DNA from 3 places in the Marinobacter salinisoli genome. Region 3 is predicted to be linked to each of the others. Evidence: predicted binding sites of a transcription regulator. Region 3 holds the regulator's gene; each other region holds the start of a gene.
What was found. The regulator FliA, encoded in region 3, starts transcription of late flagellar genes. The targets are predictions, from matches to a motif close to CTAAAGTTTNNNNNNNNNNNGCCGNTAA.
Positions count from the first base shown of each region.

Region 1: the regulator FliA is predicted to act here: its motif matches at 2,618-2,645, upstream of LPB19_RS14090 (flagellar protein MotY).
Region 2: the regulator FliA is predicted to act here: its motif matches at 2,115-2,142, upstream of LPB19_RS13625 (methyl-accepting chemotaxis protein).

Region 1 covers NZ_CP071247.1:3,086,481-3,090,655, forward strand. Annotated here, with positions in the region: gene LPB19_RS14080 (bifunctional acetate--CoA ligase family protein/GNAT family N-acetyltransferase) at 1-526, opposite strand, end outside; gene LPB19_RS14085 (histone deacetylase family protein) at 723-1,649, shown strand; gene LPB19_RS14090 (flagellar protein MotY) at 1,658-2,575, opposite strand; gene pyrC (dihydroorotase) at 2,735-3,766, shown strand; gene rnt (ribonuclease T) at 3,818-4,175, shown strand, end outside.
Region 2 covers NZ_CP071247.1:2,987,902-2,992,076, reverse strand. Annotated here, with positions in the region: gene LPB19_RS13640 (DUF1631 domain-containing protein) at 1-504, shown strand, start outside; gene ampD (1,6-anhydro-N-acetylmuramyl-L-alanine amidase AmpD) at 579-1,184, shown strand; gene LPB19_RS13630 (histidine kinase) at 1,185-2,072, shown strand; gene LPB19_RS13625 (methyl-accepting chemotaxis protein) at 2,190-4,175, shown strand, end outside.
Region 3 covers NZ_CP071247.1:3,189,630-3,193,804, reverse strand. Annotated here, with positions in the region: gene flhF (flagellar biosynthesis protein FlhF) at 1-1,069, shown strand, start outside; gene LPB19_RS14560 (MinD/ParA family protein) at 1,164-1,976, shown strand; gene LPB19_RS14555 (RNA polymerase sigma factor FliA) at 2,006-2,740, shown strand; gene cheY (chemotaxis response regulator CheY) at 2,916-3,299, shown strand; gene LPB19_RS14545 (protein phosphatase CheZ) at 3,321-4,106, shown strand; gene LPB19_RS14540 (chemotaxis protein CheA) at 4,123-4,175, shown strand, end outside.

The DNA of each region.
Region 1 (4,175 bases), 100 kb from region 3:
AGTCGATCACAGAACTGGCGATGGTCCCGGACTGGCCAATGAATGCCACCCGCCCGGGAATCACCCCCATATGGGCATACGTGGCGTTGAGATTCCTCTTTGGCACCATCAGGCCGATGGTGTTCGGGCCCAGCACACGAACACCCGTTTCGCGAGCCGCCTCGCGAACGGCATACATTAGAGGCTGGCCGGTTTTGCTGTGCGTTCGGGACATGCCTCCGGTCATCACAATGGCAGTACGGACTCCGGCCTCGCCGAGACGCCGGATGGTTCTGGCCACGGTATCCGGCGGGGTGCAGACAATGGCGAGATCGGGAGAGAAATCCATCCGGGACACTTTCCTGACACAGGGCACCCCGTGAACGTTGTCGTAGTCGTTCCGGTTCACCACCAGCAAACGGCCTGCGTATTCACCACCCATCAGATTCCGCAACACCATGCCACCGAGGCTATCCGCTCGCTCGGAGGCACCGATGACCACGATGGAATCGGGATTGAACAGATTTTCCAGGTAACGGGTGCTCAAGCTGACGGTCTCCGTGCGGTAGGAAGTCGGCTAATAAAGTCGAATAAATCAGGACACTTATGAGTGTAGCCCCTTACCGTCCGGGAAAACATTAACGGCTGATGACTATTCGGGTGCGACCAAAGGACACAGCAGTCCGCGCGCAACCCTGATACCATGGGCAAAAACAAGAGCAATCGCAGAGTGTTAATCAGGTATGACCACGGCATTTTTTTCCCATGACGACTATTTGAAGCACAACATGGGGGCGGAACACCCGGAATCCCCGGACCGGCTCAAGGCCATTCTGAGTTTCCTGGCGGACACCGGTCTGGAACAGGAGCTGGACTGGGTGCGACCGGAAGAAATCACCCGCGACCAACTCCTGTTAGTGCACCCGGAAAAGTATCTGCACCAACTGGATCTGATCACCCCCACCCGCGGCCGGGTTTTTGTCGATCCGGACACCGCCATTATGCCGGATTCCCTGATGGCGGCGAGGCTGGCGGCTGGTGGCAACATTCAGGCGGTGGATATGGTGATGAGCGGACAGGCAACCAATGCCTTCGTCTGCGCCCGCCCACCGGGACACCACGCCGAACGCAGCCGCGCCATGGGGTTTTGTTTCTACAACAACGTCGCCCTTGCTGCGATGCGGGCCCTCACCTTCCACCAACTGGAACGGGTGGCCATCATTGATTTTGATGTTCATCAGGGAAATGGAACGGCGGATATTCTCGGCGGCGATGAACGCGTGCTGATCTGCTCAAGTTTCCAGCATCCGTTTTACCCACATTCTCATGTGTACCAGCAACCATCCAACATCATTAACGTGCCGGTAGCGGCGGGAACGTCCGGAAAGGATTACCGCAACCTGGTAGAGAATGCCTGGCTAAAAGCCCTGCAGGATTTCCGGCCGCAGCTGATTCTGGTGTCGGCAGGTTTCGATGCGCACCGACTGGACCCAATGGGCGAGCTGAATCTGGAGTCGGAGGATTACCGCTGGCTGACGGAGATAGTCACCAGTGTTGCCAGCGACCACGCCAACGACCGCGTGGTGTCCACGCTGGAAGGTGGTTACCACCTCAAAGCATTGGCCGAAAGCGTGACAAGCCACGTTCAGGTTCTCAATTCGGTTTACTGACCGCGCAATCAGCCAGCAGAGCCACCGCCATAGCCGTTGGCCTGCTGGAACTCCGGACGCTCGCCTTCCCTTTGCAACCGGATGTTGGTACGGCGGTTATCCGCCGGCCGGCGCGATACCGGGTACTGGTCGCCGTGGGCCCGGACAATGAGCTTGTCCCCGGCAATGCCACGGGCTTTCAGGTAATCCGCCACCACGTTGGCGCGGTCTTCCGATAACGCCCGATTATCGATACGGCTGCCGAGACGATCACTGTGGCCATCGACAAACACCTGCTCCACGGTCGAATCCGCCAGCACGTAGATGGCAATGTTATCCAGCAATTGACGATCTGTAGCCGACAAGCGGGCACTGCCACTGCTGAACGCAATCCGGGACCGGCGAATCTGATCGTAATTGACAGGCAGAAGGTTGGCAGCACAGTTTCGGTAGCTCTCAAAATGGCCGGCAAAGTTCACGTTGGAGACGTGCACCCGGACGGGCTGGCCGCCGAACCGGGACGTTCTGGTAACGGTTGGACGCATGCCATTGAGCAACCCCTGAACCATCGCCATCGCCTGTCGGTGATCGACACTGACCGGCCGGGGCGTGTCCGAAACATCCACCTGGCCCACCGGCGTCGGTGGCACACCGGGGCGCCACTCCGGGGCCTCAACCACCAGTTCGCCGCGGCCGGGACGCATCAGCGGCAAAGCGGATTCAAGGAAGAAGGACAGGTCCTCCCCGGCCCGGTGCCGGAAAACCGCTTTACCGTAGCCCGGAACCTCGTGGACCAGAGAGCATTCGAACACGGATTCCGCCAGATACCAGCGGCTGTTCTCAATCCCCGCCCCGAAACTGCCGGCGTGGCAGCCTACGGCTGAAGCCCACAGCAGAGCGGCGGCTCCAAGGTGACGGAAAGCGGACTTTTGCGCAGGAACGGTCATAACGATTACGGGTTGCCTCTGGTATTGCTCTGTTCACAGAAGGTATCGGCCGTCTAACCACGCTCTTTAGGTCAGGATACAAAAACAAACACAGCCCCATCTGGTATAATCCGCGAAATTTTCAGGGCACAGCCCCCAGACACATTGGCGAACAGTTTCATGACCGATCAGATTACCCTCACCCGCCCGGACGACTGGCACCTGCACGTTCGTGACGGCGATATCCTCAAGGACGTTGTACCGGCCACAGCTGCCTGCTTCGGGCGCGCGATCATCATGCCGAACCTGGTACCGCCGGTCACCTCAGCGCAGCAGGCCACGGCGTACCGGCAGCGGATTATGGCCGCCGCCGGAAACTCTGCCTTTGAACCGCTGATGACCCTGTATCTGACCGAGAGCATGACGCCGGACACCATTCGCGAAGCCAAGGCCGCCGGCGTGATTGCCGCCAAGCTGTATCCAGCAGGTGCAACCACCAATTCGGATTCCGGCGTCAAAGACGTGCGGAAGATTTACCCGGTGCTCGAAGCCATGGCTGAGTGCGGCATGCTGCTGTTGGTCCACGGAGAAGTGACCGACGCCGATATCGATATCTTTGACCGGGAAAAGATCTTTCTTGAGCGAGTGCTTGCCCCTGTCCTGGAAGCCTTCCCGACCCTGAAAGTGGTGCTCGAACACATCACCACCGCCGACTCAGCGGCCTTCGTGCAGCAATACCAGGGCGATAACCTGGGCGCCACGCTGACACCCCAGCATTTGATGTACAACCGCAACCACATGCTGGTGGGAGGCATCCGTCCACACCTGTATTGCCTGCCGATCCTGAAACGCAACAAGCACCAGCAGGCCCTGCGCGATGCCGTGGCCAGTGGCGACAAGCGTTTCTTCCTCGGCACCGATTCGGCGCCCCACGCCAAAGACCGGAAAGAGGCGGCCTGCGGCTGTGCCGGCTGCTACTCGGCCTTCGGCGCCATCGGCCTGTACGCCGAGATCTTCGAGGAACTGGGCATCCTGGACAAACTGGAAGCCTTCGCAAGCTTCAACGGAGCAGACTTCTACGGCCTGCCCAGAAACACCGACACCATCACCCTGGTGCGGGAACCCTGGACGATGCCGGAACAACTGCCCCTGGCCGGCGGCCACATCGTGCCCCTGAAAGCCGGCGAAACCGTTAACTGGCGGCTGGCGTAAACCAACCACCAACCTGACCTTTTTCAATAGACGGCCACGACCGGAGTTTGAGTGACTGACGAAAACCAAGAATCGCATCCCATGTCCCGCCGCTTCCGCGGCTTTCTTCCCGTCGTCGTAGACGTAGAAACCGCCGGGTTCAATCCGGAGCGAGATGCCCTGCTGGAAGTGGCAGCTGTTCTTCTGACCATGGATGAGGACGGCTACCTGCGCCCAACCGAAACCCACACTCATCATATCGATCCGTTCGAAGGCGCGAATCTGGAACAGTCCGCCCTCGACTTCACCGGTATCGATCCGTGGGACCCGGAACGGGAGGCCGTACCGGAGCGCGAAGGACTGAGCGAACTCTTCCGCCCGATCCGCAAAGCGGTGAAAGAGTTCGACTGCAAGCGCGCGGTGCTGGTGG
Region 2 (4,175 bases), 200 kb from region 3:
CGACTGGTGGTGGCTCAGTCCCGGCAAACGCCGCAGCCGGATGAGGCGGAAGAAGTTGTTGAGCCCCAACCGGGGGTGGAAGTGGACCAGCCGGTCGATGCCCAAGCGCCTGCCCGGAACGACAAAACCCCCGATACCGTTTCAGCCAATGCGGGTGAAGCCACGAAGGCGCAGCCTCAGGCACCGGCCTCGCCGGAGCCGGCCGACGATTCGGACGGTGTCGCCCAAGCCTGGTTTGATAAGGCCGACTCGCTGCGAGTGGGATCCTGGATCGAGCTGACTGTGGATGGCAATCGGGTACGTTGCAAACTCGCGGCCTTCATCCGCGCCACCGGGAAGTACATTTTCGTCAATCGAAATGGCACCAAAGTCGCCGAGTACTATCGAGAGGATTTGGCCGCTGCCATGGCCAATGGTGACGTGGGCATGCTGGACGATGGCCTGATCTTCGACCGGGCACTGGAATCGATCATCGATAACCTGCGAAGCAACCGCAAGGATTGATGGCGTAGCAAGCCCCGGAACTTTGTGCTTCAATCGGGCCTTCCCAGAAAGGCTTCGGAGCAGTTGGATTTATTTTGTCTCAGTCAGATAGCGAATTTTCCAGAAGCGTTCATAGCTTGAGAGAGACCGGGCGTTTGCCCGGTGCCCACTGGCGTCCATCGCCCAATTTCGGGCCCCGCCCCGAGGGCGCGGCGATCAGTTTGCTGGTGGTTCACAACATCAGCCTGCCGCCAGGGCAGTTTGGCGGGCCCGAGATAGAGGACTTTTTCTGCAACCGGCTGGATCATTCTGCGCACCCATACTTTGAAACCATTCGAGGCGTGCAGGTCTCGGCGCACGCGCTCATCCGGCGCGATGGCAGCGTGGTCCAATTTGTCAGCCTGCTTGAACGCGCGTGGCATGCGGGGCGTTCCTGTTTTCGCAATGAGCAGGAGTGCAATGACTTCTCGGTGGGTATTGAGCTCGAAGGCACGGATGACATTCCCTACACCCCTGAGCAATACCAGAGCCTGGCGGAAGTCACGCGCCTTGTTATGGGCGCCTGGCCTTCGGTGACGCCCGAGCGCTTGACCGGGCACTGCGATATCGCGCCCGGCCGCAAGACCGATCCGGGCCCGGCGTTTGACTGGGCTCATTTCCGGGCAACGCTGGCCCGGTTTTCAGACAAGGAGCTCGGCTAGATGGTTCTGATAGTGTTTCTGCTGGCGTATGTGGTCCGACGACAGCTCGATTATCAGAACAAGCTTTCGAGCGATCATTTCTGGAAGCAGTGGTTTCATCTTGGTCGCAAAGTGGAGGCCGGTCATGAGGCTGGCATCAGCGGCGGTCTGGCTCTCGTCGGCCTGCCAGCGTTGGTGGCCGGACTGGTCATGGTCGCGTTGGACGCCTTGGGGCTCGGGTTCGCGACTTACCCCCTCGAATGCCTGATTCTGGTGCTGCTGATGGGCGTGCCCGGCTGGCGCCCCGTGCTTCATGCCTACTCGGTCGCTTGGCGACAGGGAAACATGCGTCAGGCCTGGGCGTCGATACAGGATCATCTGCCGGTGCAGGAGCGTCACGCCGGTATGGCGCCGGATGACATGCATCTGACTCTTTCGAGAGCCTTCCTGCTGACGGTGTTTCAGCGCTTTTTTCTGATCGGATTCTGGTATGTGGTTGGCGGAATCGGCTTTGCGGTGCTGGCACGTGGTCTGGTCGCTCTCAAGGAACAGTGGCCTCAGGCGGCGGCCCGATCCAGATTTGCCTCACTGTGTGAAGTTGTGGCCTGGGCACCGGTTCGTGTGTTGTCGCTTACCTTCGGAATCGCCGGCGATCTGGCCGGTTGGCTCAGCGAATCGCCCCTTGGCGCGCGCCTGTTTTCCAAACCATCGGATCAACTGCTCTTGCTGTCTGCCAACGCCTCGTTAACTGGTTACGCCCTGGACCCGGAGCGTTTTTCCCAGATTCATCCCAACGATTGGTCCGATTTTGGCGAGCGCAGTCTCAGCGCGATTCGGGATCTTCTGAATCGCAGCATGCTGGTCTGGATTTGCGGCCTGGCACTGCTGGTAATCTTCGGGGTGCTGTGAGCCGGTGTGTCCCTCTCATTTACACTTTAACAACAATGCGCTCTCAAGATTTCGGCATATTGGCCGACAATAACTACAGAACCCGGATTCACTTTTTAATGCCAGTGAGAGGCTCGCGTGAAGCAGATCATCTATCCCGCCATTGCTCTGATGAACCGTCTGCCGTTGGTTTACAAGTTCAGTCTCATCAGCATCCTGTTCTTGCTGCCCATCGGGGGGCTGTCGTGGCTGGTGATGACGGAGCTGAATCGTTCGGTTCAAACCATGACCCGGGGTGTTGAGGGTCTGCAGCAGCTTCGAAATGCCGAAGAGCTGTTCACGCTGGCCGCCAGCTACCGTGATTACCGGGCGCCGGGCATTCTGAAAGACGAGCGCGAGCTGCTGTCGGCCTCCAGTGAAGTTGGTGACCGGATTTCCGAAACCCTTGAGGCCATGGCGGTTGCCGGGCCGTCGTTCGATACCTCGGGGTCCTGGACCGAGCATGTCCAGGCCCTGAACAGTGAGTGGAAAACCCTGCGGGCGGAAGACACCTACCACGGTGCCATCGAAGCGCAATTCAATTACTACAACGAGTTCGCGCAGAAGACGCTGGCTCTCTTGCCTGCAACCATCGAAATTTCCGGTCTTGGACAGGACACCCTGCGTGAAAACCAGGTGCTGCTGGGGCTGGTCAAGGAATCCTTGCCGGAAACGCGCAGCGTGATCGGGCAGGCCTGGTCGTTTGGCGCCTTTGCTCTGATGGAAGGGCAGGTGGGCTATGCCTTGAGCGATGTGCTCAATGGCATTTACGACCGGCTGGTGAACCGGAGTTCCTTACTGGCGCCGGCCCTGTCTGTCGCTCAGGAAGCCTCCGGCCGACTGAACCAGGTAGCGGGTGACACCGCCCAGCAAGTAGGCGATGGCGTAACGGTGATTCGCGATGCCCTCGATCGGGAAGTGATTACCCCGATCACGCCTGAAATGCCGTGGCGCGAATACGAGTCCATCGTGCAGCGCGAGCTGAGCCATTATGAGACGTTCAATGCCGCCATCCTGGATGTGGTTGAGGGGAATCTGGAAACTCGCCTGGATCAGGAACTGAGCCAGCGCCGCCTGATTGTGATCGCTCTGGCGGCCGTGCTGCTGGTTGTGGTTTACCTGTACATGGGTTTCTTTGTATCGGTGCGCACCGCAGTGAACCGTTTCGCGGAGGCGGCAAGGGGTGTGGCTGCGGGGGATATGACGACCCGCATCCGGTTGAACAACCAGGATGAGCTGGGTGAGCTCACCGACGAATTCAATAACATGACTGACCGAATTGCGGACCTGGTCCGTTCGGTGAGCAAAACGACCGCTGACGTGGATCAGCAGGCGGTTCGGGTAAAAGATACTGCCTCAGCCAATAGCGAAGCCGTGGCCCGCCAGATGGAAGAGAGTGGCCAGATCAGCGAGGCCATGAACCAGATGGTTGAGGCGGTGGGTGAGGTAACCGAAAGCGCTCACCGGGTGGCGGACAGCGCAGGCACTGCCGAGCGTGATACCGAAACCGGCCGTCAGGTGGTGGCGGACACGGTGGAGACCATCAATCACCTGGCCACGGAAATCTCTGGCGCGGTCGAAGTGATCAACCGCGTGAGCCAGGACAGCGACAATATCAGTCAGGTTCTGGTGGAAATTAAAGCCATAGCCGAACAGACCAACTTGCTGGCGCTTAACGCCGCCATCGAGGCCGCACGCGCGGGCGAGCAGGGACGCGGCTTCGCCGTGGTGGCGGATGAGGTTCGCTCATTGTCGCAGCGCACGCACAAATCGACGGAAGAAATCGAAGGTATGATTTCGCGCCTGCAAAGCGGTGTGAAAGATGCTGTGAGCGCGATGACCAACAGCCGGGATGTCACTGAAACCACGGTCACCAAATCCAGCGAGGTTACCGAGGCGCTGGATCGCATCGCCACCGGGATCTCGACCATTGTGGATATGAGCCACCAGATCGCGCAGGCCGCCGAGGAGCAGTCCGCGGTGTCCCGGGACGTCAACATCAGCGTGGATCGGATAGGTGAGCTGAGCCGCTCTACCGCCACCAATGCCGAAGAAACACTCGGTGCCTCGAAAGAGATGTCCGAG
Region 3 (4,175 bases):
CCAGCATCGCCGGCTTGAAGACGAGCTGAATCGTTCCCGAGAGCGAATCCGGGGGGTGCGGGAAAAACGCGCCGCTGCTGGCAGTAGTCAGTGGGATGCCGCGTTTGACGAGAGTGCCCCGTCACCTCAGCCTGAGTCCGGTGGCGAGCGCAGCGCGGCTGTGACATCAGACTACTCCAGCGAGTTGGCGCAAATGAGGGCGGAAATCAGCTCTCTGCGCGACATGATGAGTGGCAATCAGGCGCAGCAAATGGCCAGGCCCGGCGTCAATCCCGTTCAGCAGCGCCTTGCCGAGCGCCTGCAGGAATTCGGGCTCAGCAATGATTTGTCCGCGTCCCTTGCGCGTCGCCACACGGGTGGACGTCTGGATGAGGGGTGGAAGCAGTCACTCAAAATGCTGGCCACCGGGGTACGTACCTCGCGCAAGGAATGGCTGGATGAGGGGGGCGTGTACGCCCTGGTGGGGCCAACCGGATCCGGCAAAACCACTACCATCGGAAAGCTCGCTGCGCGCTATGTACTCAAACACGGCGCCGACTCCCTGGCCTTGGTCACGACCGACCGTTACCGTGTTGCCGCGCACGAGCAGCTGTTTGTGTTCGGCCGCATCCTGAATGTGCCGGTTCGGGTGGTGGATGAGACCCATTCACTGGACGATATCCTGGATGAGCTGTCAGACAAGCATCTTGTACTGATCGACACTGCCGGCCTGACCAGCGCTGACAAAGGCTACCAGGAGCAGTTGGCCGAGCTGGCTCGCAGCCATCATAATATCCGCACCCATCTGGTGGTTTCCGCAACCAGTCAGCCGCGTATCATGAAATCCGTCTGGCATTGCTATAAGATGGCAAATCTGGCGGGCTGCGTGATGACCAAGATCGATGAAGCCCTGACGCTCGGTGAGTCTCTCGGTTTTGCCATGGAAACCAGTCTTCCGGTGGCCTATTACACCGACGGCCAGAAGATACCCGAGCACTTGCATCACGCCGAGGCGATTCCACTGGTTCGCCTGGCCGTGGAGCGTTTGAAAAATATGCAGCAACAACAGGCCGTTGCTGAGGGTGCCTGAAGAACAGGGACCCGCTGACGTGGCCGACACTGGCGGGCAGTCGTCTGAACGATAAGAACAGCCTTGGATTAACTGGCGAGAGAATATAACGAGCATGAGCAGAGCGAAACCGGTTCAGGTAATTGCAGTGTCCGGCGGAAAAGGCGGGGTTGGCAAGAGCAATGTGTCCGTCAACCTGGGTATTGCTCTCGCGCAGAAAGGGCGCCGGGTAGTCATCCTCGATGCCGATCTGGGGCTGGCCAATATTGACGTTCTGTTGGGCATCACCGCCAACCGGAACCTCGCCGATGTGCTCTCGGGTGAGTGTGACCTCAGAGACGTGCTGGTCGAAGGTCCGGGCGGTATCAAGGTGGTGCCGGCCTCGTCCGGAACCCAGCGCATGACACAGCTCAGCGCCATGGAACATGCCGGTCTGATCAATGCCTTCAGTGAACTGGGCGACGAAATTGATGTGCTGATTGTGGATACCGCCGCCGGTATATCCGAATCGGTTGTCAGCTTCCTGCGCGCCTCGCAGGAATTGCTCTTCGTGGTTTGCGACGAGCCCACCTCCATTACCGATGCCTACGCGCTGATCAAACTGATGAACCGTGATTACGGTACCAACCGGTTCCGTATTCTTGCCAATCAGGTCCGGAATGAAGAAGAAGGCCGCCACCTGTACGAGAAACTCAGCCGTGTGACCGAGCGCTTCCTTGATGTGGCGCTGGAATACGTGGGCATGGTGCCGTTCGACGAGGCCGTGAAAAAGGCCGTTCAGCGCCAGCGTGCGGTTCTGGATGCCTACCCCAAATCCAAGGCCGCCCTGGCGATCAAGGCGCTGGCCGACAAAGTGGACAACTGGCCACTGCCGTCCTCGCCCCGGGGACACCTCGAATTCTTCGTGGAACGGCTCGTCCAAGTCTGATTTGATCCAATCGAAACAACAGCGGATACATGACATTGGCGAAGAACCTGGGAATCTACCAGCAGGCCGGCACGGCGCCGGGAGCAGCGCAACTGGTTGAAGATCATGCGCCGCTGGTCAAGAAAATCGCTCTTCACCTGATGGCGCGGCTACCCGCCTCTGTGCAACTGGAAGACCTCATACAGGCCGGCATGATCGGCCTGCTGGAGGCCGCCCAGCGCTATACCTCTGCCAAGGGTGCAACCTTTGAAACCTTCGCCGGTATCCGAATTCGCGGCGCCATGGTGGATGAAATCCGCAAGGGCGACTGGGTGCCGCGCTCCGTTCATCGCAATGCCCGTCGAATTTCCGAGGCCATCAAAGCAGTCGAAGGCCGGCTTGGCCGGGAAGCCCAGGACACGGAAGTGGCCGAGGAGCTGGGCATGGATCTTGACGAATACCATTCCGCGCTGGCCGACAGCAACAGCGGCCGGCTTTTTAGCCTGGATGAGCTAAATGAATCCGGCGAGCTGCCGATAGAAGAAACAGAGCACAGTGACAACCCGCTGGAAGGGATCTCCTCCGATGCCTTCCGTCAGGGTCTCGCGCAGGCCATTGCGGAGTTGCCCGAGCGGGAGAAGCTGGTACTGAGTCTTTACTATCAGGAAGAGTTGAACCTGAAGGAAATCGGAGCGGTTCTGGGGGTTAGCGAAAGCCGGGTCAGCCAGATTCACAGTCAGGCGGCGCTCAGGTTGCGAAGCCGTCTGTCGGATTGGCGTGTCTAATCACTTCCTGTCGTCATTCTTCCTTGTGTATCAGCGCCATCCGGCTCTGTAGCGTTTTGGTAACCGGCGCTTTACACGCATCGTAAAGCACACACAATAGACCGATGTCTTAGTCATCCGCCCGATTGTTGACGGGCAGTAAACCGAGTTCCGGGTTTAGTAACTGGAGGTCCCATTGGACAAGAACATGAAGATTCTCATCGTGGATGACTTTTCCACCATGAGGCGGATTATCAAGAACCTGTTGCGTGATCTGGGTTTTACCAACACGGATGAGGCCGATGATGGTAATACCGCGCTGCCGATGCTGAAAAGCGGTAAATACGATTTCCTGGTGACCGACTGGAACATGCCGGGCATGACTGGCATTGATCTGCTCAAGGAGGTCCGTGCCGACGAAAACCTCAAGGCCCTGCCGGTCCTGATGGTTACCGCCGAAGCCAAGCGGGACCAGATTGTGGCCGCGGCTCAGGCGGGTGTGAACGGCTACGTTGTTAAGCCCTTTACCGCTGCCGTGCTGAAAGAAAAAATCGAAAAGATATTCGAACGCATCCAGTAAAACAGAGGTCGGATGGCTCTCATGAGCGATACCAACAAGAACCATCGGAGCCTCGAGCCGGACGCTGCTGAACAGCTCAAGTGGCAAGCATCGGAGCTGTCCCGACACCTCGAGGCCGGGGATTACGCCCAGGCGATGTCGGTGATCAACGAACTGAGCGAGGTCAGGGATCAGAGCCTCTACCGCGAAGTGGGCCGGCTGACCCGGTCGCTCCACGAGGCCATTCGCAATTTCCAGATCGATCCCCGCAGTCCCCAGCAGCGCGAAGCCCTATCCAAGATGAGCGATGCGTCCGACCGCCTGGCTTACGTGGTGCAGATGACCAGCGAAGCGGCCAACCGGACCATGGACCTGGTGGAAGAATCCATGCCCCTGGCCGGCGCTGCCAGTGAAGAGGCATCGGCGCTGCGCCAGGAGTGGCAGCGGCTGGGCCGCCGGGAAATGAAACCGGATGAGTTCAGAGCGCTGTACGGCCGGATGGATCGCTTCCTGGATGGCCTCACCAGGGATGCGGGTGCGGTATACAGCAACCTGTCGGACATCCTTCTGGCGCAGGGCTTCCAGGATCTTACCGGGCAGGTGATCGAGAAAGTAACTGCGTTGGTGAAAGAAGTTGAAGATCAGATGCTCAGTCTGGTTGTCATGGCAAGCCACGTTGATCAGTTGACCGGAACGGTGCATCAGATCGATGCGGTGGAGGTGTCTCCGGAGGAAGGCGTTGGCCCCCAGATCAGGGCCAATGAGCGGGCAGATGTGGTTTCGGGGCAGGACGACGTTGATGACTTGTTGTCCAGTCTTGGTTTCTGAACAGGTGGGGTAATCCATGGCATTCGATGCTGACGAAGAGATTCTGCAGGATTTTCTGATCGAGGCAGG